Regions from separate parts of the Rhizobium indicum genome, predicted to be linked through region 3. Evidence: riboswitches for the same ligand, from Rfam matches in the RefSeq annotation. Region 3 holds a riboswitch; each other region holds the start of a gene.
The links. A riboswitch is a leader RNA that binds a small molecule or an ion and turns the genes downstream of it on or off. The one in region 3 is predicted to bind thiamine pyrophosphate.
Positions count from the first base shown of each region.

Region 1: another riboswitch for thiamine pyrophosphate. It lies ahead of thiC (phosphomethylpyrimidine synthase ThiC); the one in region 3 lies ahead of thiM (hydroxyethylthiazole kinase).
Region 2: another riboswitch for thiamine pyrophosphate. It lies ahead of FFM53_RS15015 (YkoF family thiamine/hydroxymethylpyrimidine-binding protein); the one in region 3 lies ahead of thiM (hydroxyethylthiazole kinase).

Region 1 covers NZ_CP054024.1:47,555-57,854, forward strand. Annotated here, with positions in the region: gene FFM53_RS32030 (error-prone DNA polymerase) at 1-1,193, shown strand, start outside; gene FFM53_RS32035 (thiamine phosphate synthase) at 1,290-1,910, opposite strand; gene FFM53_RS32040 (thiazole synthase) at 1,907-2,680, opposite strand; gene thiS (sulfur carrier protein ThiS) at 2,684-2,881, opposite strand; gene thiO (glycine oxidase ThiO) at 2,878-3,852, opposite strand; gene thiC (phosphomethylpyrimidine synthase ThiC) at 3,854-5,680, opposite strand; TPP riboswitch at 5,773-5,884, opposite strand; gene FFM53_RS32060 (helix-turn-helix domain-containing protein) at 6,506-6,724, shown strand; gene FFM53_RS32065 (hypothetical protein) at 7,303-7,473, shown strand; gene FFM53_RS32070 (hypothetical protein) at 7,495-7,896, shown strand; gene FFM53_RS32075 (aminotransferase class V-fold PLP-dependent enzyme) at 7,824-9,011, opposite strand; gene FFM53_RS32080 (ABC transporter substrate-binding protein) at 9,126-9,965, opposite strand; gene FFM53_RS32085 (LysR family transcriptional regulator) at 10,130-10,300, shown strand, end outside.
Region 2 covers NZ_CP054021.1:3,055,616-3,065,915, reverse strand. Annotated here, with positions in the region: gene FFM53_RS15045 (formate dehydrogenase beta subunit) at 1-19, opposite strand, end outside; gene FFM53_RS15040 (formate dehydrogenase subunit gamma) at 16-495, opposite strand; gene FFM53_RS15035 (LysR family transcriptional regulator) at 632-1,525, opposite strand; gene FFM53_RS15030 (ArsR/SmtB family transcription factor) at 1,717-2,058, opposite strand; gene FFM53_RS15025 (SDR family NAD(P)-dependent oxidoreductase) at 2,161-2,931, opposite strand; gene soxR (redox-sensitive transcriptional activator SoxR) at 3,043-3,507, opposite strand; partial or broken gene FFM53_RS36915 (FMN reductase) at 3,617-3,706, shown strand; TPP riboswitch at 3,951-4,064, shown strand; gene FFM53_RS15015 (YkoF family thiamine/hydroxymethylpyrimidine-binding protein) at 4,055-4,687, shown strand; gene FFM53_RS15010 (ABC transporter permease) at 4,778-5,584, shown strand; gene FFM53_RS15005 (ABC transporter ATP-binding protein) at 5,581-6,393, shown strand; gene FFM53_RS15000 (ABC transporter substrate-binding protein) at 6,462-7,472, shown strand; gene FFM53_RS14995 (acyltransferase family protein) at 7,655-8,875, shown strand; gene FFM53_RS14990 (sugar transferase) at 9,043-9,780, shown strand; gene FFM53_RS14985 (F0F1 ATP synthase subunit epsilon) at 9,992-10,300, opposite strand, start outside.
Region 3 covers NZ_CP054023.1:65,365-75,664, forward strand. Annotated here, with positions in the region: gene FFM53_RS30055 (ABC transporter permease) at 1-489, opposite strand, end outside; gene FFM53_RS30060 (ABC transporter permease) at 491-1,468, opposite strand; gene FFM53_RS30065 (ABC transporter substrate-binding protein) at 1,525-3,171, opposite strand; gene FFM53_RS30070 (glycoside hydrolase family 3 N-terminal domain-containing protein) at 3,215-4,237, opposite strand; gene FFM53_RS30075 (GNAT family N-acetyltransferase) at 4,260-4,739, opposite strand; gene thiD (bifunctional hydroxymethylpyrimidine kinase/phosphomethylpyrimidine kinase) at 4,960-5,769, opposite strand; gene thiE (thiamine phosphate synthase) at 5,766-6,401, opposite strand; gene thiM (hydroxyethylthiazole kinase) at 6,398-7,201, opposite strand; TPP riboswitch at 7,252-7,348, opposite strand; gene FFM53_RS30095 (hypothetical protein) at 7,439-8,767, opposite strand; gene FFM53_RS30100 (S8 family peptidase) at 8,777-10,300, opposite strand, start outside.

The DNA of each region.
Region 1 (10,300 bases), on a different replicon from region 3:
GCATGGTGAGGAACGGCTACACACCGGAATTCGCCGAAAAGACCTTCTCCCAGCTCGAAGGCTTTGGTTCCTATGGTTTTCCGGAGAGCCATGCGGCTTCGTTCGCGCTGATCGCCTATGCGTCGAGCTACATCAAATGCCATTATCCGGAAGCCTTCTGCGCGGCGCTCATCAATTCGCAGCCGATGGGTTTTTACGCGCCGGCGCAGATCGTCGGCGACGCGAGAGCCCACGGCGTCGAGGTGCGGCCGGTCTGCATCAACCGGTCCCGGTGGGACTGTACGCTGGAGCGGATCGGCAAATCTGGCCGCCACGCCGTACGGCTCGGTTTCCGGCAGGTGAAAGGACTGGCGGTCGCTGACGCCGCACGCATCGTCGCGGCACGCATGGACAATGCCTTTGCCTCAGTTGACGATATGTGGCGACGATCCGGCGTGCCATCGGAGGCGCTCGTCCAGCTTGCCAAGGCCGATGCCTTTCTGCCGTCGTTGAAGCTCGAGCGTCGAGACGCGCTCTGGGCGATCAAGGCATTGCGCGACGAACCCTTGCCGTTGTTTGCGGCGGCTGCCGAACGGGAAATGGCTGCGATTGCCGAACAGCAGGAGCCGGAGGTGGCACTTCGGCAGATGACGGACGGGCATAACGTCATTGAGGACTACAGCCATACCGGGCTGACATTGCGGCAGCATCCGATCGCCTTCCTGCGCAAGGATCTATCGGCGCGTAATATCATCACCTGCGCCGAGGCGATGAATTCGAGGGACGGGCGATGGGTCTATACGGCCGGTCTTGTCCTGGTACGGCAAAAGCCTGGATCGGCCAAGGGTGTGATGTTCATCACCATCGAGGACGAAACCGGGCCGGCCAATCTCGTCGTCTGGCCGACACTCTTTGAAAAACGCCGGCGGATCGTGCTCGGGTCTTCGATGATGGCGATCAATGGCCGGATCCAGCGGGAAGGGGACGTCGTTCATCTTGTCGCCCAGCAGCTGTTCGACCTGTCAGGCGATCTTGTTGGCCTTGCCGATCGTGATGAAGAGTTCAAACTTCCGGCCGGCCGTGGTGATGAGTTCGCCAGAGGCGGCGGGCCTGATCCACGGGACAAGCCGAAGCCTGTCGTCGCCGCGCGCGACATGTTTGTGCCTGACCTTCATATCGATACGCTGAAGGTGAAGAGCAGGAATTTTCATTGATATTCAGTTTGAAAAAGCGGATCGTTGGATCGAAGCCGTTCAAGGCGCTTGACGACCCGTAGGTTCTACAATCCATTACCCAGGTTTCCTGGCGGCTTACTGAAGATTGTGGGTTCGCGCCTGCGCTGTGGCGATGATCCATTGCTTTGTTCTAAGTTCCGGATTTTCATGCCGCATCACGTCGGTCACGACGGCGACGCTATCCGCCCCGTGAGCAAGGACGCCTTCGATCCGTTCGACATTCAACCCGCCGATGGCGACGAGAGGCAGGTCGCCGATGCGCGATTTCCATTCGCTCAGCCGCGTCAGCCCTTGCGGCGGCCATTTCATCTGCTTGAGGATCGTCGTGTAGACCGGGCCGAGTGCGATATAATCAGGCCTTGCTGCCAGTGCGATTTCCAGCTCGCGTTCGTCATGCGTTGAGACGCCAAGCTTCAGGCCACTCGCTCGTATCGCGTCGAGGTCCGCTGTCGCAAGGTCCTCCTGGCCGAGATGGACGAAGCCGCAACCTTCCTTGATCGCAAGCCGCCAATAGTCGTTGACGATCAGCTGACATTGATGTTTAGCGCAGACTGCTACTGCGCGACGAATCTCGGCGCATAGTTCAGTCCTCGGACGATCCTTGATGCGCAACTGCACCAGCTTGACGCCAAGCGGTACCAGCCGGGCAATCCACTCGGCGCTGTCCACGATCAGGTAGAACGGATCGAGCTTCATGTGAACACCGCCTTTCCGATCACCGGCGTAGAGGGTACGGCCATGTCGCGCGGCTCCATCAGGCCGGCTTTAAAGGCTTGATTGCCGGCGGCGATTGCCGCGGCAAAGGCGCCTGCCATCGCCGCGGGATCTCCGGCGCCAGCAACGGCGGTGTTGAGCAGAACCGCATCGAAACCGAGCTCCATCACCGCAGTTGCGTGCGACGGCCGACCGATGCCGGCATCGACGATCAGCGACACGTCAGGGAAATGCGCCCGCATTGCCCTGAGCGCTGTCGGATTGAGCGGCCCGGCGGCACTGCCGATCGGTGCGCACCAAGGCATCAGCACCTTGCAGCCGGCCTCCAGCAGTCGTTCGGCCACGACCAGATCGTCGGTCGTGTACGGGAAGACTTCGAAACCTTCGCCGACGAGAATGCGAGCCGCCTCGACGAGACCGAAAACATCCGGCTGTAACGTATCATGGTTGCCGATGACCTCGAGCTTGATCCAGTCGGTGGCGAACAGCTCGCGGGCCATCTTTGCGGTCAGCACGGCTTCCGCGACGCTGTGGCAACCTGCAGTGTTGGGAAGGATACGAACGCCGAGCGCGCGGATCATCTCGAAGAAGGCTCCCCCACTGCGGCCGCCAGACATCTCACGGCGAAGCGAGACGGTGACGATTTCCGTCGCCGATTGCCTGACGGCCTCGGAGAGGACGGCAGGAGAGGGATATCGCGCTGTGCCGAGCAGCAGACGGGAGTTTATTTCGGCGCCATAAAGCGTCAGCATCCATCAGCCTCCCTGCATCGGCGACAGGATTTCGATCCTGTCATTGTCGCTGAGCGAACGATCGAACCGGTCTTCGCGATGGACCAGCTCACCGTTGACGGCTGTCGCCAGCCAGTCACCCTCGTATTCCATCAGGACCAAAAGCTCCGACAGCGTGTCAGCCGCGACATCCTGGGCCTCGCCATTAACGATCACTTTCATGAGGCGTTCCTTCCCGTAGTGTGTTGGTTGTAGACAAGTTCAACGGCCTCGGCCGCCATAGCTGGCGCGAGCAGAAAACCGTGTCGGTAGAGGCCGTTGAGCGAGATCACCTTTCCCTGACGGCTTGCGCGGGGAAGATTGTCCGGAAAGGCTGGGCGGATTCCGACACCCGTTTCGATTATAGTTGCATCGGCAAAGGCCGGAAATAGCGTGTATGCAGCGTTGAGCAGTTCCATCAGTGAACGGGCGACAATAGGCCCGTCGAATTCCGTCTCGATCATCGTCGCGCCGACCATGAACAGACCGTCTCCGCGCGGGACGATGTAGACGGGGAAACGCGGATGGAGCAGGCGGACCGGCCGGGAGAGATCCACGTCAAAGCTTCTAAGGTAAAGCATTTCGCCACGGACGCCGCGTAACTCCTCGGCCTCACCAATGCGCGCAGCGCCCGTGCAATCGACGACACTGTCGAACCTCTCCTCATGCGAGCTCTCGCCCACGAAGGTGACCCCCTGAGCCGTCAGCTTGGTGCGCAGCAGACTCAAAACTCGCCGGGGATCGAGATGGGCTTCGCGGCGAAAGAACAGCCCGTGCCGGAACCGCCCGCCAAGTGAGGGTTCCAGCGCCGCAATCGCCGGCTCTTCCAGCCATTCATAACCCGTCGTGCGGCAGGCAAAGCGTCGCAGTTCACCAAGATCGCGGGCCGAGGCGACCACGAGCGTTCCGTTGCGTCGCACCTCTCCCGGCACCATTGCCTCCCATTTGTCGGCGGCGGTGAGACCGCGCATGAGTACCGCGTCATCAGCACTCTCCCGCTCGCACCAGGGCGCCAACATTCCGCCCGCGAGCCACGAAGCAGCACGCAGGAAACCGTCATATGGATCCAGCACGGTGACCTCGGCATCTCGAGCGCGCAGTTCATACGCCACCGTCAGGCCGGCAACGCCGGCCCCTTTGACAAGCACACGCATCTCATTCGCCCGAATGCTGCAGGGTTTCTATCGGCATATAGAGGTCGCCGCCCTCGCGATAACGCGCTGCCATCGCATCCAGACCCTCCTTCTGCGCTTCGACGCGGATATCGTGCGAGATGCGCATCGAGCAGAATTTCGGGCCGCACATGGAGCAGAAATGCGCCACCTTATGGGCTTCCTTCGGCAACGTCTCGTCGTGGAAGCTGCGGGCGGTTTCCGGGTCCAGCGAGAGGTTGAACTGATCCTCCCAGCGGAATTCGAAACGGGCACGCGAGAGCGCGTCATCGCGCAGCTGTGCTGCCGGATGCCCCTTGGCGAGATCGGCGGCATGGGCCGCGATCTTGTAGGTGATGACACCTACCTTCACGTCGTTGCGGTCCGGCAGGCCGAGATGTTCCTTGGGCGTCACGTAGCAGAGCATGGCGGTGCCGAACCAGCCGATCATCGCAGCCCCGATGCCGGACGTGATGTGGTCGTAGCCCGGCGCGATATCGGTAGTTAACGGTCCGAGTGTATAAAAGGGCGCCTCGCCGCAGACCGCGAGCTGCTTGTCCATGTTTTCCTTGATCTTGTGCATCGGCACATGGCCGGGACCTTCGATCATCACCTGGCAGTCTTTCGCCCATGCGATCTTGGTCAGCTCTCCCAGTGTTTCCAGCTCGGCGAACTGCGCCGCATCATTCGCGTCAGCGATCGAGCCGGGGCGCAGGCCATCGCCGAGCGAGAAGGAGACGTCATAGGCGCGGCAGATGTCGCAGATCTCCTCGAAATGCTCGTAGAGGAAGCTTTCGCGGTGATGATGGAGACACCACTTCGCCATGATCGAGCCGCCGCGCGAGACAATGCCGGTCACCCGGTTGACGGTGAGCGGGATGTAGTGAAGTCGCACGCCGGCATGGATGGTGAAATAGTCGACGCCCTGTTCGGCCTGTTCGATCAGCGTGTCGCGATACACCTCCCAGGTCAGGTTCTCGGCAATGCCATCGACCTTCTCCAGCGCCTGATAGAGCGGCACGGTACCGATCGGCACCGGCGAATTGCGGATGATCCATTCGCGGATGTTGTGGATGTTACGGCCGGTGGAGAGATCCATGACGGTATCGGCGCCCCAGCGGGCCGCCCAGACCATCTTCTCAACCTCCTCCGCCATCGATGAGGTGACGGCGGAGTTGCCGATATTGGCGTTGATCTTCACCAGAAAATTGCGGCCGATGATCATCGGTTCGGCTTCCGGATGGTTGATGTTGGCGGGGATGATCGCCTGACCCGCCGCCACTTCCTGCCGGACGAATTCCGCCGTCACATGGTCCGGAATTTGGGCGCCGAAACTTTCGCCGCTGCGGACCATGGCTTCGGCCCTCGCTTTGCGGCCGAGATTTTCGCGGATGGCGATGAACTCCATTTCCGGCGTGATGATACCGGCGCGCGCATAGGCGAACTGGGTGACGGCCTTGCCGTCCTTTGCGCGCAGCGGCTGGCGTAGTGCGGGGAATTCGGGCGTCAGCCTTTCGCCGCTGGCAAAGCCGTTGTCTTCGGGACGGACATGGCGGCCCTGATAGGCCTCGACGTCGCCGCGGGCGAGAACCCAGTCACGTCGCAGTGAGGGCAGCCCTTGTTCGATGCGGATCTCGGTGCCCTCGATCGTATAGGGGCCGGACGAGTCGTAGACGACAACGGGCGGCTCGCCCGATGTCGGATGCAGGCTGATTTCGCGCATCGGCACGCAAATGTCGGGATGGACGCCCCCCCGAATGTAGATCTTCCTGGATGCCGGCAAGGGGCCGGTGGTGACGGATGGGGTGATATTCTTTGCGGCGATATTCATGGTTTGAGGCTCCAAGTTTTCGATTGGAGACCCAGTCCTCAGCCGGAATGATGAAAAGACGCCGGCACGGATTCGACGCGTGAATCCACTGCCTTCGAGCGCTTGCACCGTCCCTACGCCAGTATGAACTGGATCAGGTTCAACGGGTCACTGCGCGCGATAGCAGTATCTCAGCCCCTTGCCGGGACCCCCCTGGTGAATGCGAAAAAGGGTAGAGGCTTGCCGAGGGAGCTGTCAAGCGACAACTGCAATGGCTTGGGGATGCAGGTGACACTCAGGCTATCGGTGGGTGGTCGCGCGATCAAACGAATGAAATACCGGCAGCAAGATTTTACTTTCCTACCATCTTTCGATGCCGTGATGGTTCACACCTGTTGAAGCCTATGTACCCGAGCCGTCCTTTGCTGGCGTCGAATTCATGTCGTCCATGATATCCTCGGTCGGCTCGCCGATCTGATTTGCAAGCGTTCGACTGAGACGGCGCTTCCATCCCGACATATGGAAACCTGATAGATGTTGATTTCAAAGAAGGCATGCGAAGCTGCTCGTCTTCAGTCCAAGCCCTGTACTCGATTACGGCGATCAATGTCGATTGCAGCAAGACGTCACTCTACTAGCGGGCGCCAATGATGATCGCAGGGAAAGGTTGACCCCCGGAGGCAAGGGTCGTCCACTCCTTCACCACGTTCGACCTGTACTCCATCGCACAAACTGCTAGAAAGAGCGCCCGCGGAAATCGGAGAAATCCACCGCTGCCGGACGCGGTCGGCAGCGGTGGAACTAGAAACCTTTTGTTTTCCGGCCGCCAGAAGGAAGCTTAAAGACATGAACATGGCCTCGAAGATTGCGAAATCCCCTGCTGTCCCATCCATCGGCGCCCTGCTTGCAGAGGCTCGCCAGGCTCGCGGCTATTCTTTGGACGACCTCGCAGAAACCACCGGTCTGACCGTGGCCGAGGTGACAGCTCTTGAGAACGACGCGGATTTTGACGCCTCAAGGATACGAAGGACCGCGGCCGCTCTAGGAGTTTTAGGCAAAATCTGAAGCACGCGTCGCGCTGAACTGGTACGCAGCTGACCTAAGGAGGGCGCCTGCAGCAACTCACCGGGTACAGGACGCGCTTAGTGGGAAGCCCTTCAACGCCCCTAAGGGTTATAGGGCTATCCAGGCTTCAGACTCAGTCGGGCTGGACGCTTCCGCCTAGTTGGCTGGCCCGAATGAATTGGCTAGCGCCTGAAGTCATTCGTCGCGCCCTTGCTGTGTAGAGACAGCTTGCCGACTGCGATTGGTGTCGCGATCATCGTGGCACGGTGATCAATCAGCGATCTCACGATTTTATTCTTCCAGCAATCGCAACACTGGCGGCGCGCCATATGCGCGGAATTATCAAAAGGCATTCTCGAGGGGAAGCAGCGAACATATATTGCGGCGGCCAATCCTGTTCGTAAACGCTGTTCCGGTCCCACGTTGTCCTTGCCGCACTAATCTGTGATGGGATTGGCGGCACTGGTCAACAACGAGCTGTACAGGGACCTGTTTACACGCCCACGAGCCTTGCCAGACTTGCTGTTGCGGGCCAGTCGAAGCAACGGTGGGGGCCGGCATTGCATTGGGGAATCAGCGTGAACGCCAAGGCTCAGCAAAAGATGATCGTCATCCGCGCAATTCTCACGGTGATCTGCTTCGCAGGCGGTTTCGTTGTTCCTCTTCTCTTCCTTCTGGCTGCCTTCTTCGCCTCGACGATTTACAACATCGTGGATCCGAAGCCGGACCCTCCGGTCGACGCCTGGTAGGCTCGGCGTTGGACGGCGACATTGGAAGATCCGAATCGGAAGAGCTACTTCCTGCCGTTCTGTGAATCACCGGCCGAAGAAGCGTTTCTCGAAGCGAGGATCGCGGATTACAAGTTGCTGCCGCGCAGTGGCGTGCTGTTCGGCTCGGGTCTCTTATTGAACCTGCAGGTCGAGCACAAGCCGTATCGGCTAGACTTTCTTGCGAACGAATGGCTGCTGATCGACAATCGATTTCGTTGTATCGACGCCACTTCTTGCTGCCCAGGATCACCGGAATCATCTTGGTTGGCCGGAATGCGGCAAAAGCAGCATGCGCACTGTCGAAGTGCCGCCTTCGAGCGAGTGGCGGGTTACGCATTGGCTCGGGATGTTGCTCCCCGTAAGACCTCGGAGACCAGCGCGAGCTCATCGTCATTGCTGTAGTAGTGAGGCGAAAAACGGATGGCGTCGTTCCTGACGCTGCATTTCACGTCGGCAGCATCCAAGTCTGCAAACAGTACGCTGGTGGCCACCTTTGGATTCTTCAGCAGGATGATGCCCGACTGGGATTCTTCCGGCCAATCACTCATGATTTCGTACCCTGCGGATTTAGCCTGCCTCCGAATCCGCGCTCCGAGTTCCATAACATAGCTCTCGATCTTCTCCATGCCGATGGAATCGATCTCTTCAAGTCTCTTGGCCAATCCGAAGATGCCTGCGCCGTTCTCGGTGCCTGGTTCGAACCGCTTGGCGTCTGGAAGAAAATCGAGAACACGATGAAAGGAGAAGGCGTCGTTCACACTCAACCAACCGACAATGCGCGGCTTGATGCGTTCGAAAGCCCTCTCGGAGAACGCGGCGAAGCCTATTCCGACTGGTCCGAGCATCCATTTATGGGCGCTCACAACGAGGACATCTACGCCTTCGCCCTCCATGTCCACGCTCAGCACCCCGACCGACTGCGTGCCGTCGACGACCAACAATGCGTCGTGATCGGCGCAGATTTGCGAGAATCCGGCGAGATCGACCCGGAAACCGCTGTAGAACTGAACATGGCTCACTGCGACCAGTTTCGTCCTGCTGTCGACCAGGAAACGAAGATCATCTGGAGCAAGCGCTCCGTTGCGCGCCTTCATCGTGCGGATTTCCACACCTTGCTGGGAAAGCGTCTCCCAGATGAGAAAGTTTGAGGGAAATTCGAGCTCAGGAACCACCAGGTTGTCACCAGGCTTCCAATCGATTCCCAAGGCGACGAGCGACAGGCCATGCGAGGTGTTCTGGATGTAGGCAATCCGTTCCGCAGTCGAGCCAACAAGTTTGGCGGCAAGGCTGCGTCCTTTGTCGCATGTCGGCGCGCTTGCCACCATGATCCCGGACGTGTCCGTGGCATGGAGTGTCGCCTGCCGGGCGATCGCATCCCGCACGCCGATCGATATAGGGGAAACAGCGGCGTTGTTCCAATAGATGCATTCTTTGACGATCGGGTATTGGCTGCGGATGAATGCGAGTTCGGCCGCGTTCAGATAGGTCTCGTGCCTCGTTGAAGCGTGTGCGTTCATGCATGATCTCGGTGAAAAAAATGGCGCAGTTTCCGTCGGCTCCCGTTGCTCGTGAATTCGGTCACGAAGCGAGGGTGAAAGCGAGCGGATGGCGCTCATCCGCTCGTAAGGGGCTTATTCGGCAATCTGATCGACAGAGGTGATGATACGGGATTTTTTGACCGCCGCGAGCGACATGCCATACTTGTCGAGGACGGTCTTGTACTTGCCGTTGGCGATGAGTTCCTGAAAAATTGCCTGCATCATTTCAGCTGAGGCCTTGTCGCCTTTCTGGACGGCGACGCCCAAAGGTAGGACATCGTAGACTCCCGGAGCAACGACGAGCTTTCCTTTGCTGGTCTGCTCGTAATATCCAGCCGCGGTGGAGTCGTCGAAACGAGCGTCGGCCCGACCTGTTAGCACCGCCTGGATCGTGTCTTTCTGCTCGGGATAGATGACCTTGTCGATCTTGGGCAGGTTGGATTTCGCGCAGTCCTCGCTCAGCTTGTCCGCGGTGAAATCGGCCGCCGATCCGGTCTGGACCGCCACCCGCTTGCCGCACAGGCTCTTCGCATCCGAGATGGAGTCTTTCTTGTCAGGGAGAACCATCGCCACGGTTCCGGACTGGAGGAACGTGACGAAGTCGACCTGCTTCAAGCGATCTTCCTTCACCGTGAACGTCGCCCACGCTACCTTGACCCTTCCGGCCGCGAGCGAAGGAATTTGAGAAGCGAAAGGTATGCGCTGAAGGTCGAGTTTAGCCGTGATGAGCTTCGCCGCCTCGTGCGCCAAATCCACGTCCAGGCCAGCCGGCTGGCCGTTTGCATCTACGAACTCAAATGGGGCGTAGTCGAGCCCATTGGCGATTGTGAGCGTACCCGACGACTTGACGGATTCCGTGACCGGAATCTCCGCTCCGATGGCGTTCTGGGCAAGCGCGAGGGCGACGAAAATACCCAGATGCGTGGCTTTCATGATGATCCCCTTTTTTGGACGTTGGCGTTAGCACGGGTAAGGAAGCACATCCTGAGCAGTGAATCGAATTGAAAAGATGCATTGACAATATGAGCTGCATTCATGATCTTTTGCGGACCGCCGATATCTTTTGACGGCGAGCAAAAGCACCCGAGGGTCCCGATATGGCCGAGTTCTCTTTGAACCAACTCGATCTCAACCTCCTAAGGACCTTCGACGTCCTCATGCGGGAGCGGAGTGTGACCAGGGCTGCGGACAGACTTGGGCGCACCCAGTCAGCCATAAGCCATTCACTGAGCAGGCTTCGCGACGTGTTTAAAGACGACCTCTTCACC
Region 2 (10,300 bases), on a different replicon from region 3:
CATATATCCTGACCGTCATCGGCGTGCCTCCGCGACGAGTTCCGCCGCCGTCTGATCGTCGACCCGGCCATAGACCTCGCCGTCGAGCATAACTGCCGGCGCGCAGGCGCAGAGCCCGAGACAGTAGACCGGCTCCAGCGTCACGCCGCCATCGAGCGTCGTTTGATGAAAATCGATGCCGAGCAGCGCCTTGACGCGTTCAGCCAGCGCATCGCCGCCCATCGACTGACAGGCTTCGGCGCGACAGAGCTTCAGCACATGCCGGCCGGCGGGATGGTCGCGATAATCGTGATAGAAGGTCACCACGCCATGCACCTCAGCGCGGGAGAGGTTCAATTCCTCCGCGATAACAGGCATGGCTTCCTGCGGCACGTAGCCAAATTCTTGCTGAACCTCGTGCAGAATGGGAAGCAGCGGCCCTTCGAGAAAGCGAAGATCGGCGACGATGGCTCGGGTGCGTGCTGCAATATCGCCTTCGGCGATATGAATGGTCATAAGGCAGCCCTCCCAGCCGCTTGCTCGTTGCGGAATAGCGGGCCTCCCCCCGGCCGAGTGCTATTCTGCAACCACCATCTCAGGGAAGCAGCCGGCGATCAATAAAGCTATCTCGTTGCTTGATAGGTTTTCTCTATCAAAGTTCTTCATCTTGCACGAGCACTCTCGCTTCATGCAGCAAGGCCGAGACAAGCGGCGTGAAGGGCTCGCGATAAGGCGCAACAAGGCCGACCAGATGATGCGCCTCCGGCTCGACGATCGGGATCATGCGGATTTCCACTGGAAATCCGAAGGATTTGGCGACGTTGCGCGGCATGATGCTCGCCCAGCGTCCAGTCCTGACATGCGAGAACAACACAATCATCGAGTTCGATTCGAGCGTCGGATGCGCGGTGGCGCCTGCTTCCGTCAAGTGGCGGTTGATGATCCGGCGGTTCTGCATGTCGGCAGTCAATAGACAAAGCCGAAGGTCGCCGATCTCCCGCCAGGTCACGTTGTCGCGATCAGATAGCGGGCTGCCGGCAGCCGTGATCAGATTATAGCGCTCGGCATAAAGGGGAACGGTCGTGACGCGGCCGAGCGGCTCGTTTTCGAGATAGGTGATGCCGGCATCGATTTCGAGGTTTTCGAGCATGCTCAGCACCTGCAGAGAATTCCGCGAGACGATCGAGAAGGTCACGCCGGGATGGCGCTCCTGAAAGGGCGTGGTGATGCGCGACAGCATGGCAAGTGCGGTCGGAATGGCGGCGAGGCGAATGTGGCCGGAAAGGCCGCGGCGCGCGGCGCGCATCTCCTCGCGCATCGTGCGGGCATCGCCGACGATGCGCCGGGCCCATTCGAGCACGCGCTGCCCCTCCGGCGTCAGCCCCTGGAACCGCGAACCGCGCTGCACCAGCATGACGCCGAGCTGATCCTCGAGCTGCCGGATGGCGGCCGAAAGCGTCGGCTGCGAGATCCCGCACTCCTCCGCGGCGCGGCCAAAATGCTTTTCATTGGCAAGGGCGATGAAGAATTCCAGCTTGTCGATCATCCGGTCTCCCGATCCGGCGTGACATCGTCCGGGTCAGTTTATCTTCGACGCAGCAGCCGTGCTCCGCAAGGGCGATCTCTAGATTAGGATGATTTTAGGCCCGATCGGCCTAAAATCTGAATCCTGATCTAAATCAAAGAAATAGAGCATGATGTCGTCCGAAAACCGCGCACACTTTTCGGCATCATGCTCTAGCTGTTTTCTGCAGCCGGGAAAAGATCGAACACCGATTCGAGGAAGGCAAGCACGCTGACATTGCCGATGCTGTAATAGACCAGCCTGCCCTGGCGGCGCGTATGGACCAGGCCTTCGAGCCTTAACCGCGCCAGCTGCTGCGAAACCATTGCCTGCTGGATGCCGAGGATACTTTCGATCTCACCCACCGTGCGCTCCTCGTTCGTCAATATGCAGAGGATCAGAAGTCGGGTCGGGTGCGCTAGCGCTTTCAGCAGATCGCTCGCTTCATGGGCTTTTCCAGCGAGTTTGTGCAATTCCTGGCCGGACATCCCCGGCTCGGGTTTGGGCAAAGGCATACGGTATCTCGGAAGGGAGGCAATGAGTAGATCAGCACAATAGCATATTCGCACAAGCGAATTGGTCAAAAGTGATGAAATGTCAAAAAAAGTCCAAACAAATCAGCAGATAAGCTGACCTCCATTGATCTCGATCACCTGTCCGGTGATGTAGCCCGAGAGCGAGGGAGCGGCCAGGAACAGATAGGCGGGAGCACAATCCTCCGCCGTGCCGAGCCGCTGCAGGGGGATGGATTTTCTCGTCTGCTCCAGCTTTTCGCGCGAGGAATAGCGCTCATGGAAATCCGTCTCGATCGTTCCCGGCGATACGCAATTGACGCGGATGCCGTCCGGTGCAAGCTCGCGGGCAAGCGCCTTGGAATAGGTCGCAACGAAGGCTTTCGAGGCCGAATAGATCGAGGAACCGGGGCTGCCGCCGGTCAACGCCGAAATCGAAACTGTGTTGACGATGGCAGCATCACTAGCCGCCTTCAATGCCGGCAGCAGCGCCCGCGTCAGCGCCACCACCGATGTCTGGTTAAGACGCACGACCGCCTCATATTCTGCATCGGTGAGCGTGGCGGCGGGAAAACGGCCAAGCATGGTGCCGGCATTGTTGACCAGCACATCGACCTTATCGAAGAAGGCGAGAGTATCCTCGGCAAATTGCGCTGCCCCACCGACTGCAGAGAAATCGGCATTAAGCAGCAGCGCCCGTCTTTCGGATTCAGCCGTCAGCAGGAAATCCGGCAGGTCGCGTCCCGGCTTGCGCCCGGTATGGACGATCACCTTCGCGCCGCAGTCCAGGAACTGCCGGGCCACTTCAAGGCCGATGCCGCGGCCGGCGCCGGTCACCACGACATTGCGATTTTCGAACAGTCTGGGATGGAACACGAAGCCGTCCTCCTCGCGGACAGTGCCGCCGGTTGTGTCATTCGCCATTAACATATGAGCGCGCCGACTGAAAGAAAGGCGCGTATCGATCTTTCCCGGTGAAAACAGGGGTTAGTTTTCGGTCTCCAGAAGCCGCGCGCCCGGCCCTTCCTTGCCGAGCCGGTCGCAGGGGTTGCGCAACGGACAGCTTTCGATCGACAGGCAGCCGCAGCCGATGCAGCCGGTCAGCCGGTCGCGCAGCAGGCTAAGCCGCCTGATTCGCGCGTCGAGATCATCCTTCCACAGCGCCGACAGCGTCTGCCAGTCGGCGACGGTCGGCGTGCGTCCTTGCGGCAAGGACTCGAACGCCGCCTGGATTTCCGAAAGCGGAATGCCGACACGCTGCGCCACCTTGATGATCCCGAGCCGGCGAAGCACATCGCGCCCATAGCGCCGCTGATTGCCGCGGGAGCGGATGCTCGAGATCAGCCCCTTGGTCTCGTAAAAATGCAGCGCCGAGACGGCGAGGCCGCTGCGCTCCGCCACTTCGCCAACCGTCAGGAGCTTGCCGAGCGGCGCTGCCGGAATTGTATCCATCACCTCTTGACCTCAAGAATAGTTGAGGTTTTATAACCCTTGCTCCCGCAATCGTAAAGTTCAATCGCAACAAGGAGCGACGCATGCAAACACCAGATGATGGCGAGGGCTGGAATGGTGGATACGGGCGCTTGTTACCGCCCGCAGCAATCGTCCCTATGCCGACATAGAGTGCCGCGCGTCTTTTCAGACGCGCTAAAGACGCTCTATCACTTTGAATCTACGCATAATCCTTTCCGAAAACCGATTCCGATTTTCGGGGTTATGCGCTAGCCGCCTGAGGCAGGAAGCTCCGGTTCCGTTCCCGGCAGGTACGGAACCGTTGGGAACACCCGGACAGGACCTCCGTCCGGGTGTTTCCCGTCACATCAGGCTCATTCCGACCGCACGGACGGGTTCGCAATTTTGCGGTTGCGGGGAGAAACCCCCGGTGATAGTTTCCGCGCAAATAACAGGGGAGCTCCGTATTGCCGGGGCTGAGATGTGAGGCGCAAGCCTCTGGACCCTTCAAAGCTGATCTGGGTAATGCCAGCGGAGCGAGGTTCAGATGTTCTCAGGCGCACAAGTGTCACTCTATCCGATGTCCGGCAATTTCGTCGGCATCATTCTCGATGCCGTCAAGGCGCTAGATCCCTATCGCGACCGGCTGCGCATCGAGACCGATGACATCTCCACACTGCTGGTCGGCCCGCCTGACATTCTCTTCGCCGCCATGCACGATCTTTTCATCGCCGCCGCAAAGACCGGCGAGCATTGCGTGCTGTCCGCTGCCGTTTCACGCGGCTGCCCCGGCGAACCCGACGACGCCATCTGCGGCATCAACCCCTCCCTCGGCCAGGCGGAGCCGCTTGCCGAGCGCATAACAGCCGCACTTGCCGCCGTTGACATCACCGCCGAAACCGGACAGCCGACCGCTGCGCAATTCTCGCTCTACGTCATGGGAACTGGTACCCATATGGACGAGATCTATGGCTGCATCGACTTCCTGAAGCGCTCCGGCACCTTCGACCGTGCCAAGAATTTCTGCACCAGGCTCTCTGGCGATGCCGGCGCGGTCTTCACCACCATTCGTGAGGCCTTCTTTCGCTTCGGCGAACCCGAAGGGCATGTGACCCTCGACATCACGGTGTCGGCCAATACAGCGCCGCGCGTCTTTTCAGACGCGCAAAGGACGCTGTAACACTTTAAATTGCTGCATAATTTTATCCTTAAATCGATTCCGATTTAAGGAATTATGCGGTGCCCGACGAAAGCTTGAAATCGAACGCTGATGACACCGTCAAAACCATCGGATTCGCGACTTGCCGCGCTCCGCTCCGCTCTCTACCGGGGCATACCCGCCTTGCTCGCCGGCTGCGCCTTCTTGGCGGCATGGGAACTCTATGTCGATCTATCCGGCATCAAACCGTCCATCCTGCCGGCACCTTCGCGCATCGTCATCCAGGGCTGGCTGAACCGCGAGTCACTGATATCAAACACCTGGCCGACGCTCGGCGCGACACTCGGTGGTTTCGCCCTGTCGCTTGCCTTCGCCTTCGCCGCCTCGATCCTCATGGATTTCGTGCCTTTCATGCGCCGGGCATTGCTGCCGATCTTCATCGCCAGCCAGACCCTGCCGCTGGTGGCGATCGCCCCCCTCGTCGTCCTCTGGTTCGGCTTCGGCCTGTTGCCGAAGATCCTGCTGGTGGCGCTCGTCACCTTCTTCCCGCTGCTCGTCGCCTTGCTGCAGGGCTATGAATCGACCGATCGCGACATCGCCGAATTGCTGAATTCGATGAAGGCGAGCCGCTGGCGTATTTTCCGCCTGGCACGGCTTCCCTCCTCGCTGCCCTATTTCTTCGCCGGCCTGCGGATCTCGATCACCTATGCCGTCGTCGGCGCGATCTTTGCCGAATATGCCGGTGCCGCCCGCGGCCTCGGGATCTATATCCTCAACGCCAAGAACAACTTCCGCCCCGATCTCGTGCTCGCCGCCGTCGTCGTCAGCGCCGTGCTGACACTCTGCCTCTTCGGAGCGACGCTATTGATCCAGCGCCTCGTCATGCCCTGGCAACAATCCGGGGAGCTGCGCCGATGAGCGATGCAATGGTTGAACTGCACAACATCTCGAAGTCATTCGACGGCATGAAGGTGCTGGGCGATATTTCACTCGCTGTCGAAAGCGGCGAGTTCGTTTCGATCGTCGGCCCATCCGGCTCCGGAAAATCGACGGTACTGAGATTGCTGACACAGGCGCTTCGGCCCGATTCCGGCACCATGCTTTTCAAGGGCGCGCCGCTGGAACAGGCGCCGCATTCCTTCGCCTTCATGCCGCAGCGCGATGCGCTGATGCCCTGGCGCCGGATCATCGACAATGCCGCACTCGGTCTCGAGGTGCGCGGCATGAGCCGCCGCGCGGCCCGCGCCGCCGTCGCGCCTCTGTTCGAGCGCTTCGGCCTCGCAGGCTTCGAGCATCACTATCCCTCCGAACTGTCAGGCGGCATGCGCCAGCGCGCCGCGCTGCTGCGCACCGTCGTCCAGACCCAGGACATGTTGCTGCTCGACGAGCCTTTCGGCGCCCTCGACGCGCTGACGCGCACGCAGATCCAGGAATGGCTGCAGGGCATGTGGACCGAACACCGTTGGACGGCGCTGCTGATCACCCATGATGTTCGCGAGGCCGTGTTCCTTTCCGACCGGATCTACGTGCTCTCGGCCCGTCCGGCGCGTATTATCCGCGAATTCCGCGTTCCCCTGCCCCGTCCGAGAAGCATTGCCGATCTCGGCTCGCCGGCGGCCCAGGCGATCGAAACCGAAATCCTGCAAACCCTGCTTCATCCGCTAGAACAGGATGATTTTAGACCGGTCGGCCTAAAATCTGAATCCTGTTCTAAGTTAAAGAGTTAGAGCATGATGTCGTCCGAAAACCGCTCACACTTTTCGGCATCATGCTCTAGAGACCTGAGGAGGTCACCATGCTGCTTCTCACCCGTCGCCAGACGATCTTCGCCGCCATCGCGGCAAGCCTCGCCGGCCACCCCGCCTTCGCCCAATCGGCGCCCGCAAAGGTTCGCATCGCGCTCGACTGGACGCCCAACACCAACCATATCGGCATCTATGTCGCCAAGGCGAAGGGCTTTTATGCCGATGCCGGGCTCGATGTCGAGATTCTTCCCTTCACCGATACCAGCGCCGGAACGCTGGTGTCGAACGGCGTTGCCGATTTCGGCATCAGCAGCGAGATCGAGACCCTGACGCAGCGCGCTGGCGGCGGTGACGTGAAGATGGTCTACGGCGTCGTCCAGACGGAAACCGCACGCCTGATCTTCAAGGGCGGACGCGACGACATCAAGAGCCCGAAAGACCTCGACGGCAAGACCTATGGCGGCTTTGGCGGCACCTGGGAGAGCGCGCTGATCTCCGCGATGATCCGCAATGACGGCGGCAAAGGCGACGTCAAGACCGTCACCCTCGGCACCTCCGCTTACGAGGCGCTGGACAATGGCTCGATCGATTTCACGCTGGAGATCTACACCTGGGAAGGCATCGCTGCCGAACTGGAAAACCGGAAGATCGGCCGCTTCCACTATTCCGATTATGGCATTCCCGACGAGCAGACGACGGTCATCGTCTCCAGCGACGCCTATCTCTCCGCAAGCCGGGAACACGCCCGCGCCTTCATCCAGGCGACACGAAAGGGTTATACCTACTCCGTCGACCATCCCGACGAAGCCTGCGACCTGCTGATCTCTGGAAGCAACGGCGCACTGATGAATACGGAACTGGTAAAGGCTTCTCAGAAGGCATTGATCGAGGGGCACTTCCTGAAATCCGAAGCCGGTGTGATCGGTAAGCTCGACCCGGCAAAAGCCGAGGCCCTCGGCAGCTTCCTGATGGAGAACGGTATTCTGGTCGATGCGAATGGCGCCGCACTCAAGGAGAAGCCGGACTTTTCCACCTATTATACCAACGAACTTCTCGACTGAGCCCAACGCCTGCCTTGCCCGTCGCGGCTTTCCGCTGCAAAATCCTAGATACGGATTCAGATCTTAGGCCGGATCGGCTTAAGGTCCGAATCCGTATCTAAATCAAAGAAGTAGAGCATGATGTCGTCCGGAAACCACTCACACTTTTCGGCATCATGCTCTGGGCAAGGTGGGGAGGCAGGATGCGACTACAAGAGAGACTGGCCGGAGCGGACTTTCTGCGCGCGACGGCCTGTCTGCTGGTGCTCGCCCACCACTTCGCGCTGCGGCTGGATATGCGCAGAATCCCTGATGAACTCGGACCGACCGCAAACATCCTCCGCTTCGGCAATTTCGGCGTCGCCGTCTTCTTCGTCCTCAGCGGCTTCCTTCTTGCCCATCCCTTCTGGCGCGCGCTCGACGCGGGCAGCGACATGCCGAGCCTGCGGCATTATACGATCCGCAGGATGGCGCGCATCGCTCCGGGCTTCTGGTTCGCCGCCACCACCGGCTTCGCCCTCAGCCTGACGCTGCTTGCCCTGCCGCTGACGCCTGAGCTTGTGCTCCGCTACGTCTCCGGGCTGCTGTTCATGAGCCAGTGGCATTGGCGCACCTTGTTTCCTGTCGAAGCCGACGGGCCGCTCTGGTCCATTCCCTTCGAGGTCACCAGCTATGTGCTCCTGCCGGTCTGCTTTCTCCTGCTGTTTCGTTTGCCATTCCTCAGGCAGCGCCCATTGCTTACCCGCTTCGCTTGGCTTTGTGTCATCACGGGCGTACTCCTCGCCCATGTGCTGATCCTGACCCTCTTTCCGCTCGACGACATCGAACGCGGCTGGCAGTACGGCCTGCAGGGCGGGGCGAAGGAATGGATGCCGAGATATAACCCGATCGGCTTCTTCGCCGTCTTCGCGCTCGGCGCGCTTGCCGCCGGCGTCGAGGTCATGCTGCCAAGAAGGCGCTCCTCCTGGTTCGATGCCGCAGCGCTCCTCGGCCTCGCCATTGCCGCCTACCGCCTCGTCATATCACCCGGCGGCTCTGCCGAAGCTTACGGCTGGCTCGAAATCCCCTACGGTTTTCCGGTCTTTCCGCTGGCGGTCGCAACGGCGCTCGTTTCGCTCAGCCATTCGCAACACCTGGGCAGGCTGCTCGACAACGCTCCTGTCCGCTATATCGCAAAGATCTCCTTCGGCATCTATATTTGGCAGGAGATCATTCTGATATTGATCCAGAGGCTCGACCCGGGTTCGTTCGGCGTTTCCTCGGAAAATGTCGTTACCGGCTGGCTGCAGTCTTGCGGATTGGCGGCAGCGCTCATCCTTCTGGTCGCAACCCTCAGCTACTTCCTGCTGGAAAAACCGGCGATCGATTTCGGCAACCGGCTGACATCTCGTCAACCCAATCGGGCTACTCCTTTCAAAGTATAAATTTCCCGTAAGCGCAACTACAGGCGTTAAGGTTAACGCGGAATACTCCCATTTTTGGCATCTTTAGGGTTATCAAATTCTTATTTATACCGATGACAAACGATACGTGACCATGTATTTGTCTCCATGTTGTTCAGTATCGCATCTAAACTTGTGGACCTTGCGTAATGAATGCTTTTACTTCGAAGACGAATCCACGCTTCGATCCGTCTCAGCGTCAGGACAAAACCAAGACCCTGGTTATAGCGAACTCCAACGTTCGCCAGCCGGATAGCTTTTCCCTTATCGAAAGAAAGATGGCTGTGCGGCTCAGCGTGAAGCGGTTGATCGACATCGTCGCCTCACTCAGCGCCCTCATCGTGCTGGCGCCGCTTTTTCTGGCAATCGCTCTTTTCATCAAACTCGACGATGGCGGTCCGGTGTTTTTCCGGCAGATCCGCTGGGGGCTGAACGGCCGGAAGATCACGGTCTTCAAGTTCCGGTCGATGCGCGCAGAAGCTTGCGATCCCAGCGGCATTCAACAGACCGTCAAGGGCGACAGCCGGGTGACAGGCGTCGGCGCGCTGCTGCGCAAGACCAATATCGACGAGCTGCCGCAGCTTTTCAACGTTCTCAGGGGTGAGATGTCGTTGGTCGGCCCGCGCTGCCACGCCATCAATATGCGGGCAGCCGGCCGGCTCTACGAGGAATTGGTGCCGGACTACCACCACCGCCACATCATGCGCCCCGGCATCACCGGCCTTGCGCAGACGCGCGGCTGGCGCGGCCCGACGGCGCGGCCGCTGGCAGCCCGCGCTCGCATCGCCTGCGATATCTATTATGTCAGGAATTTCAGCCTGCTGCTCGACGTGAAGATCCTGTTCAAGACGGTCGTCATCGAGCTGCGCGGCGGCACCGGTTTCTGAGACGATCCGGCATCACTGCCAGAGGTAGGCGACCCCTGCAGCGTCACGCGTCTTTTCAGACGCGCAAAGGTCGCATTAGCCCTTTGAATTGCTGCGGCCGCGTCTTAATTTCAACTCGGCCGATAGCGCTGTTTTCCGTACATCGACAGATAAAGGCAGAAACAAAAAAGCGGCCATCGCGGCCGCTTTTCATGGATCTTACCGATTGTAATCAATCCTGTTGAACGACGCCGCGCAGGTGCGTCAGTTCCATGATGAAGTGTTCGAGCTTCGACTTGTGCTCGTGCAGCTCGGCATGTTCGAGTTCCTTACGGGCGGCCTCGATGCGGCGCGTCAGTTCGTCCTTGTGGAGTTCCTCGACCGGAACTGCGGATTCGGCGAGCAATGTGCAGCCGGTCGGCAGGATATCGGCAAAACCGCCGAACACGACGTAGTCCTGCTTCTTGCCGGAGGCAGAACGCACGCTCACGACACCCGGCTTGATCGTCGTCATCGTCGGCGCATGGTTTGCCATGACCGT
Region 3 (10,300 bases):
ATCCTTCTGCTTGACGGAGAGCGTTTCGGCACGAGTGACGCGCGCGCCCCAGGCCCAGGAGGTGGCGCCGAGGATGAGGGCGATGACGAGGGGGCTTGCCTGGCCGATGAAGGCGGCGAGCACGAGCAGCAGCGGCAGGTTCGGAACGACCAGCACCATGTTGGTGAAGAAGCTGATGATCTCGTCGGTCTTGCCGCCGCGATAGCCGGAGATGATGCCGAGTGCGGTGCCGACGAGTGTGATCAGCAGGCCGGCGCCGAAGCCGACGGCAAGCGAAGTACGGGCGCCGTAGATCAGCCGGGCAAAGACATCCTGGCCGATGCGGGTGGTGCCGAGGATATGGTCGAGTGATGGCGCTTGATGCGGCCGCCCGGTGCGGGCGGCGGGATCGTACTGCGTCAGCAACGGCGCTGCGATCGCGACGAGGACGATGAAGGCGATGATGACCAGGCCGATCAGCGCCTTGCGGTTTCGAAGCAGGGTCTTCATCTCACGCTCCCTTCAGCCGCGGGTCGAGCAGCACATAGCTGACGTCGACGATAAAATTGGCGATCAGCATGGTCGCGGTCATGATGAGGAGCTGGCCCTGGATGACGGGGTAATCGCGGGCGAGGATCGCCTGGTAGAGAATGTTGCCGAGGCCGGGATAGTTATAGACGACCTCCGTCACCAGCGAACCGCCGAGGATGGTGCCGATGGCGATGGCAAGGCTGGAGACGGTCGGCAACAGGGCGTTGCGCGCTGCGTACCAGAGCATCACATGCCGGTCGGAAAGGCCCTTGGCGCGGGCCATGACGATATAGTCCTCGCCGAGCAGGTTGATCATGTTGTTGCGCATGGTGACGGTGAAGCCGCCGATCAGCACGGTGCAGAGCGTCACCATCGGCAGGATGCCGTGATAGGCGAGGCTGCCGATGTATTGCAGGCTGAAGGCCGGATCGAGCGATGGGTCGGCGGCATAACCGTTCGGAAACCAGCCGAGCGTGAAGCCGAAGATGAAGAGCACGATCAGCGAGGTGACGACGGCCGGCACCGAGGTGGCGAAGATCGCGCCGACGGAGACGATGACATCGAACTTGCTGCCGCGGCGCCAGGCGGCGACGATGCCGAGGAAGGTGCCGAGCGCAAAGCTCACGATCGTCGCCGTGCCCATCAGGCCGACGGTCCAGACGAGGGCATGGCCGAGCACCGAGGTGACCGGCAGCGGAAAATATTTGATCGAGCGGCCGAGATCGCCGGTGAAGATGCTACCGAGATAAGTGAGATACTGCTGCCAGAGCGGACCGTCGACGAAGCCGAAGGTGAGCTTCAGCGCCTGCAGGCTTTCCGGCGGCAATTCGGTGCCGGCACTCGAAAACATGATCTGCACGGGATCGCCCGGCATCAGACGAGGCAGGAAGAAATTGATTGTCGCTGCCGCGATGAAGGCTGCCATGTAGAAGACGAGGCGGCGAAGCAGGAAAGCCATGGGGACTCCGTCATGACAGGAGCGGCGCTTTACGCCGCTCCCGAGGATTGCGATGCCTACTTGACCGGCTCGAGAGCCAGGAGGTTCAGCAGGCGTGCCGGGTTGGTCCGCGAGATCGACGGATTGACGAAGGGGTTTTCCTTGGTCGACCAGCCGGTGAAGCGCTTGGTGTTGTACTGATACCAGTTCGGATTGTTGAACACCGGAATGACAGGCATGTTTTCAGCGACGATGCGCTGCGCCTTGTTCATCGCGTCCTTCTGCTTGGCAAGGTCGGCGGTATGGGTGAACTCGGTGACGCGTTTTTCGACCTCCGGGTTGAACCAGCGCTGCGCGGTGAAGCGGGTCTTGCCCTTGTCCGAAGCGCTGAAGGCGCGCTTGTAGGGGTAATAGGGCGAAGCCGATGCCGGCAGGCTGTTGATCGCCGCATCGAAGGAGCCGTTGATGAGATTGCCGGTCCAGACGGCTTCCTCCGGCGTTTCGATCTTGGCGTCGATGCCGACCGCCTGCATGCCTTCGACGGCGAGGTTGACGGTGTCGATCCAGTCTGTCCAGGCACTCGGGACGATGATCGAGAAGGAGATCTTGCTGCCGTCCGGATTGTCGCGGAAGCCGTCGCCGTCCTTGTCCTTGTAGCCCGCTTCGTCGAGCAGGGCCTTGGCGGCATCGGCGTCATAGGTTGCGAACTTGCCGAAGTCGGCCTTGACGGACGGGTCCGCCCAGCTCTTGTAAAGTTCGCCCATCAGGCCGGGATCTTCGTTCAGCGTCGGATAGCCGTAGCCGGCGACGTCGATCATCGTCTTGCGGTCGAGCGCCATCGAGACAGCACGGCGGAATTTCAGGTCGTTGAAGGCCTTCTTGTTATTCTCGTTTGCGGTTTCCAGATTGAACAGGAAGGCGACCATGCTGCTCGGCGAATACCAATAGTGAAAATGCGCCGGATCCTTGGAAACATAGACATTGTCGATATCGGGAATGAAGGAGACGCCCCAGTCCAGCGTGCCGTCGGCCGTTGCCGTCAGCATCTGGTTGTTGTCGGCAAGCTGCGGGAAGCGCATGCAATCGACCTTCAGGTGCTCGTTGTCCCAGTAGTTCGGGTTACGGCACTGGTCGTAGGTCTGGCCGGTGAAGCGCGGCACTTCAGTCAGTGGGCCGCTGCCAACAGGGGTTTCGTTGGCGAAGGTGACGGGATCGGCAACATCCTTCCAGACATGTTCGGGAACGATCGGCAGTTGCGAGATCTGCTCGGCGGCGAGCGAGCTCGGATTGGCGAGCGTGAAGCGCACCGTCTGGCCGTCGACCGCTTGGACATCGGTGATGAAGGTCCAGATGCTGACGAAGTCGAGCGCCGGAAATTTCTTCAGGTAGTCATAGGTGAACTTGACGTCGGCCGCGGTCAGCGGCTTGCCGTCCGACCATTTCAGGTTCGGGCGCAGCTTGAAATCGATGCTCTTCAGGTCGTCGGAGAGTTTGAAGCTTTCGGCCAGGCGATAGACCGGCTTGTTGCTGTCGAAGCGGTTGAAAACGACCAGCGGCTCGTAGATGAAGTCGAGTGTCGACTGGCGCGACGAGGTCTGGTTGAACGGGTTGAAGTTGCGAACCCAGGTCGTCGCCGGTTCGATATTTACTGTGAGGACCGTCTGCGCCATGGCAGAACCCGAAAGCAGTGTTAGTGCGGCAGCGGCAAGAAGATATTTTTTCATGTTCTATTCCCCTTTTCTTATGCGGTGAGAGATGAGGTGCCGGTCAGGAGACCAGCGCGCTTGCAAACATGTCTTCGACTTCTGCATGGGCGGCGCGGACATCGATCTTGAGATTGCCGAGGCGGGCCTTGCCGGCAGCGATCCGCTGCACGGCGGCGTCCGTTAGCGGGCGGGCGGCCTTGGAGGCGGCTTCGCTTTCCCTGACGTCACCGTGGCTGTGAAGCGCGATGTCGAAGCCTGCGTCGAGCACCTGTTTGACGCGTTCCGGCAAGGTGCCGGAGAGCGATTCCATGAAGATGCAGTCGGAAATCAGCACGCCGTCGTAGCCCATGTCGTTCCGGATCACGTCGTGCATAACAGGCGAGACCGACGCCGGCAGCTCGGCGTCATAGGCCGAGTAGACGACATGGGCGACCATCGCCCAGGGCGTATCCTTCAGCGCCACGAAGGGCTTGAAATCGGTGGCTGTGAGCGTCTCGCGGCTGGCATTGACGACCGGACGCTCCTTGTGGGAGTCGAGCGTCGCGCGGCCATGGCCGGGAATATGTTTGATGACGGGCATGTTGCCGGTCTCGAGAAGGCCATCGACCACCTCGCGGCCGAGGGCAGCGATGAAATCGGGATCAGGGCCGAAGGAGCGGGCGCCGATGACCGCGCTCGTCGTCTCGAAGACGAGGTCGAGAACGGGCGAGCAGCCGCTCGAAAGGCCGAGTTCCGTCATCATCGCACCCATGGCCTGGGAGGAAAGGCGCAGTGCTTTTTTGCCGAGATCGAAATCGCGGCGTGCAAGTTCGGCAAACTGGCCGAAGCTGCGGAAGAGCGGCCAGGGGCCGGCATCGAGATGCTGCACGCGGCCGCCTTCCTGGTCGGTGAAGACAGGCGCGTCGTCGCGGCCGACGGCTTCGCGGAAGCGCTCGATCAGGCGCCTCGTCTGCTCCGGCTCGCGCTGATTGCGCCGGCCGACGAACAGGCCGAGCGGATTGCTTTCGCGAAAGAGGGCGAATTCATCATCCGAAATAGTGGGATTCGGAAGGCCGACGAAAAGGGCGAGCGGGGTCGAGGACAATTCTGTAACTCCGGTATCATGGTCATTTCGGCGCGCTTCGCAGCATGCCTTCGTAGATGCCCTTATCGGGGGCGGGGATGATGGTTGCGCCTGCGGTCCTGGCGTAGAAATCGACTGGCCCGGCATCGCCGATGAAGGCATAGGCGTGGCCGAGCGTCTTCATGGTCTGAAGGCAGGCGGAAAAGAGAGCGAGCCCAATGCCCTTGCCGCGTGCGTCGGGGTCGACGCCGGTCGGGCCGAAGAAGCCGCGCGCCGTCGTGTCATAGCAGGCAAAGCCCAGGAGCTTGCCGCTTTCGACGGCGATCAGGCAGGCAACGGGCTGGCGAGAGAAGGCGACCGCGACTTCGCTCGCCCAGTTCTCGCTGAACCGTTCGCGAACCCAGCTGACGATAAGATGCAGTTCCGGGGGGAGGGCCGGACGGATGGAGACGCCGACATCGTCGGCTTTACGTTTCAGGTCGGCGAGCTCAGTGGAATATAGGCTCACAAGCAGGTCTGGCACCCGTCACTCCTCCAGTTATTCCGTTATTGCGGAACATATCCCCTTTTAGTGTCATAGACTTGGCCATCTGGCCGGGCTTGTCAACAAGGTTTTTCAAACGGCCAAAGGCACGACCCGCCGCTGTCCCCGGCGTTTCAACGCAAAGTAGGTGCCGAACGCAAAAAAACGGCCCGGAAAGGCCGGGCCGTTTCGATTGGCGGAATATTGGTTGAGCGAGCGGCTATTCGCCCTCTTTCCAAAGCGCATGAAAATGCTGCACCGGGCCGTGGCCGGAGCCGACGGTGAGGTGTCCGGCAGCCGCGACCGCGCCGGCGAGGTAATCCTTGGCGATGGCGACAGCCTCCTGCGCCGAGGCGCCCTTGGCGAGTTCGGCCGCCAGCGCGCTGGAGAGCGTGCAGCCGGTGCCATGGGTGTTCTTGGTCGGCACACGCCTGGCTTCGAACCAGTGCAGGCCGGCGGCCGTGGCAAGCACGTCAGGGCTCTCGTCGCTGTCGAGATGGCCGCCCTTGACCAGCACTGCGGCCGGGCCAAGCGCCCGCAGGCGCTCGGCCTGTTCCGCCATCTCAGCCCGGTTTGTCGCGACCGGCTGGTGCAGCAGGGCGGCGGCTTCCGGCAGATTCGGGGTCAGAAGCGTGGCCAGCGGCAGCAGCCGGCGGGTTAGCACGTCGACCGCTTCGGGCGCGAGCAGGGCGGCACCACCCTTGGCGATCATGACAGGGTCGATGACGATCGGAATGTCGCGGTGGTCAGTCAGCGCGCCGGCAACAGCGTCGGCGATGCCGGCATTGGCGATCATGCCGATCTTGACCGCGTCGACGCGCACATCGGCAAAGACGGCATTGATCTGGTCGGCGACGAATTGCGGCGGCACCAGATGCACGCCGCTGACCCCTTGCGTGTTCTGCGCCGTCAGCGCGGTCAGCACCGCCATGCCGTAGACGCCGCGGGCGGAAAAGGCCTTGAGATCGGCCTGGATGCCGGCGCCGCCGGAGGGATCGGAACCGGCGATCGAGAGAACGTTGCGGATCATGCGCGCACCTTTCGAATTTCTGCAGCGATGCGGCGCGTAGCGGCTTCCGGGTCGGGCGTGCCGCAGATGGCGGAGACGACGGCAAGCCCACTGGCGCCTGCGGCGAACACTTGGACAACATGATCCGCCTTGAGCCCGCCGATCGCGACCGATGGCACTGGCGAGGCCTTTACCAGCCTTGCAAGGCCGTCAAAACCGATCGGCTGCTTGTGATCGGCCTTGGTCGGTGTCGCAAACACCGGCCCGACGCCGGTGTAGTCGACCAAGCCAGGATCGACGGCGTTTGCAAGCGCCTCGCTCTCGACCGACAGGCCAAGGATCATGTCGGCACCGACCATCGCCCGCGCTTTGCGCGCATCCATGTCCTCCTGGCCGATATGCAGGCCGTCGGCGCCGATGGCGACTGCCGCCTCGACGTCATCGTTGACGATGAGGAGGGCGCCGGTCCCATCCAGCGCCTGTTTCAAGGCGCGGCCGGTCTCGATCATCCTGATGGTGCCGGCATGTTTGTCGCGCAACTGCACCATGGTCGCGCCGCCGGCAACGGCAAGGCGCGCGGTCTCCACCATGCCGATCCCCGCGCAGAGATCGGGGTCGAGGACGAGATAGAGCGAAAGGTCGAAAGCCTTCATGCGACCGATATCCTTACTCTGGCGTCAAGCGTTTCGGCGTCGAGCGCGGCCAGCGCATCGAGGAAGCGCCAGGAGAAGGACCCAGGCCCGGCCGCCCCAAGGGCGGCCTCCTCGCCGGCGATGGCGAAGGTTGAGAGCGCTGCGACCGTCGCGCCAAAAATATCCTCCGGCGCCGTCGCGGCAAAGGCGCCGACGAGGCAGGTGAGCGAGCAGCCGAGCGCGGTGACTTGCGGCATCAAGACGGATCCGCCTTCGATGCGCACGGCCCTTTCACCATCGGTGACGAAATCCACGGCGCCGGTCACGGCAACGACCGCCCGCTGCCGCTCAGCGAGCCATCGCGCCGAACCTTCCGCCTGCTCGACCGGATCGCGGCTGTCGACCCCCTGACCGCGGCTTTCTCCGCCGGCAAGCGCGATGATCTCGGACGCGTTGCCACGAATGATGGTCGGGCTGAGCGCCAGCAGTTCGGCGACCGCATTGCGGCGGAAAGCCGTCGCATAATGGGCGACCGGATCGAGTACCCAGGGTTTGCCGGTTGATGTCGCCGCCTTCGCAGCCGCCTGCATGCCGTCGATCCATTGCGTCGACAACGTGCCGATATTGATTGTCAGCGCACTAGCGATCGCGGCGAATTCGCCGGCTTCTTCGGCGGCATGCACCATGGCGGGCGAGGCGCCCGATGCAAGCAGGACATTCGCGGCGATGTTCATGGCGACGTAATTGGTGATGCACTGAACGAGCGGCGGCTTCTCGCGCATCGCCTTCAGCATCGCTCCTGGTGTGGTTTTGGTCTGCATGTGGCCCCTTTCAGGCGGGGGCGGGCACGGGGCGGTTCGTGCGGGCGATGCCGCGACCCCGAGCGACTCCCTCCGCCGGCATTATCCGGTTCAGGTTCGAAGGGTGCTTCTCAGCCCGTCTGTCGACGAACGCCCCTGTCTCTCATCGGGTTTCTTTTCGCAGAGAACAGCGCGCCTGTCACCCCGAAAATGACAATTCCACGACCAACGCCGCCGCGTCTCTTTTACGAAAGGCGATCAGCCGACGATCTTTGCCAGCAGCCGTCCGACATCCTCGTTGGCGACATTGTTATGGGCGTCCGACGCCGCCGTCTTGATGATGTACTTGTCCGCCAGGAAGGTGTTGACCTTGCCGGCCTGCGGCGCAAAGACCGCATCCGTATTGTCCTCGACAGCCTGTCCCGCCTTCAGGTGCTGCGGACCGTTCGCCCCCATCGCCCCGAACTCGTCGTTGGCATCGCCGATGCTCTTGGCGATATCGCGCGACAGGCGCGACGCCAGCGCATAGGCGAGCGTGCAGGCGAGATCGTTGTGGGTGTGGGTGATGCAGGTCGGGCCGGTCGGTTTGCCCACGACGTCGGGGAAGGCGCCGGCAAGGCCCGGCTTGATCTCTTTAGCGAAGCCATTGTGCGAGAAGGCGCCCTGCAGCAAAGTGAGCGAGAAGAATTCCAGCTTCGGGATCGGTGCGAGCCCGTTTGCCGCCGCCGCGACCAGCCGGGCGCCAAAACTGTGGCCGACGAGATGCAGGCGGATCGACTGCTGCAGCACGAGCTTCGACAGCACGCTTTTCGTCAAAGCCTCGCCGACGATGCCGGCGCGTTTCTTCATTTCGTAATAGGTCAGCTGGTTCAAAAACCGCGCTACCGCCGCTCTCGGGCCGGAGATCAGGCCCGAGACGACGTCGCCGAGCCCTTGAGCCTTGCCGACGGAGCTTTCGAGGTTGAATGTCGGCGCCGCGATGAGAGCTTCCATCAGCATTTTGGCGCTGGTGGCATCGTCCGTGGCAAGCGCAATCGGCGCTGAATCCGCTTTGAGTTCGGAATCCGTTCCCGGAGAACCGAGTGCTTCGTTGCCGTTCTTTACGAGGAAAAACGACGTCGTTTCATCGAGCGTCTTCACTGCCGCCCGCGCCTTTTCGGCCGTTGCGGCGCCATCCTGCCCGAAGAAATCCTTGAAATCCTTCAGCACGTTTTTGAAGGCCTCATCGTCAAGATCCTCAGGGTCCGCCGCCGTCCCGTCTGCCGCCAGCGTTCCGCCGCCGCCTGGCGTCACCAGTGTCTGTTCGTCGAAATCGGTGCGATAGGCCTTGGCGGGCCAGACGACGCCGGCGACGACGATGTGGCTCGCCTTGTCGGGCGCAAGCTTCTTGCGGGCGTTCGCCCATAGCGTTCCGTAGAGCTTGCGCGCATCGTCCTTGGTATTCTTCCAGCCATGCGACATGACCACCAGATCGGTCGTTCCGGGCTGGTTGAGCAACGCCGCGAGACTTGTCGTCGTCGCGGGATCGATCGCGCCGTTCTTGTCGAATTCGAGCCATAGGAATGGCGAGGGTCCAAGCGTTTCCATATGTCCTCCTTACACAGCCTGTAGCGTTCGCATCAGATCGAGCAAGCCGGCGCCCTGAAACTCCGGCCGCCGCTTGAGATCGGTCGCAGCACTGACGAAGATCTCTTTGACACGTTCCGGCTGGCCGAGAAATTCACGCCGAACCGAGAGGAACGCGGCGATCGCGCCGGAGACATGCGGCGTCGCCATGCTCGTTCCGGTATCCTCCCGGAACGGCGCTTCGCCTGACTTCGCACCGTTGTAGCGCGCGCATGAGATGATGCGCTCGCCAGGTGCGACGAGATCTGGCTTCATGCGCCCATCCGCGGTTGGTCCCTTGGAGGAAAAATAGGAGACGCCGTAGGTATGCGGCATATCGCGATGCGTCGAGCCGACAGTGATGGCGAGCGCTGCGTTGCCGGGATCCATGATCGTGCCGCTATGGGCCGCGCGCTCCGGCGCGCCTGAGAATTGCGTAACCGTACCGTAGCCGGCATTGCCGGCCGCGACCACGACGCAGACGCCCGAACGCACCAGCCTGTCGACCTCGACGCAGAGCGGGCTTTGCCCTGCCGCGAACCAGACCGGATCGAACGGATAGCCAAGGCTGAGATTGATGCCGTGGATCTTGATGTTGCGCCCGTAGTCGTTCGAGCGCCGGACATAGCCGATCGCAGCCAGCAGATTGCTGAGCTTGCCTTGTTTCTCATTGGCCAGCACTTTCAGGCTCAACAGCTTGCAGTGCGGTGCCATGCCGGTGATGACGCCGTCATGAGTATCCTTGACGGTTGATTTGGTCCCGTCCTCGTTGCGCACCTCCGAATTCACGCAGATCTTCTTGATCGCGTCCGTCTTCGGTTCGTCCAGCACCGATGTACGGCCGGCTATGATGCCGGCAACATGGGTTCCATGGCCGGCACTGTCGATCAGCGCCGCAGCCGACGCCACGGCCGGGTCCGGATTGTCGGCCGTGAAATCCCGATGAAAGAGGCCGTCCGGCAGATCGAGCGTTCTCAGTGTTTTGAAATGCGGATGTGTCCCGTCAATGCCGGTATCGGCCACTGCCCAGACAATGCCTTTTCCGCTGGCTGCGAAGGATGCATGCGCCGCATCGCATTTGATTGTCCTGACGGATTCGTAGACGCAGCGTTTGATCTCGTGATCGCACCAGATCTTGTAGACGAGTGGTGTCTTTTTATTCTTGCTGCCGCTTTTGGTTTCACCCTTATTCTTGTCGTCATCCTTTTTGGGCATTGTCCAGCTCGAAAGCCGGTCAATGGCTTCCCGGGTCAGGGTCGCGAAGGCGTAGCTGTCGGTCCAGAGGGATTTGGCGGCAATCCTGCTGCCATTCGAAAAGATCAGCGAGAGGTCCAGTTTGCTGTCTTCCGAGACCGCAGGCATGCCGAGCGGCGGGGACATGCCGAAACGCCACAGGTTGTTGCTCTCGTCAGTCGCCCCGATCCTGTCGAGATACATCAGGAATGCTTCGAACAAGAGTTGCCGCGCCGCCGTGCCGCCGCCCGGAAAGTCGCGGTTGAATTCGATTATGACATC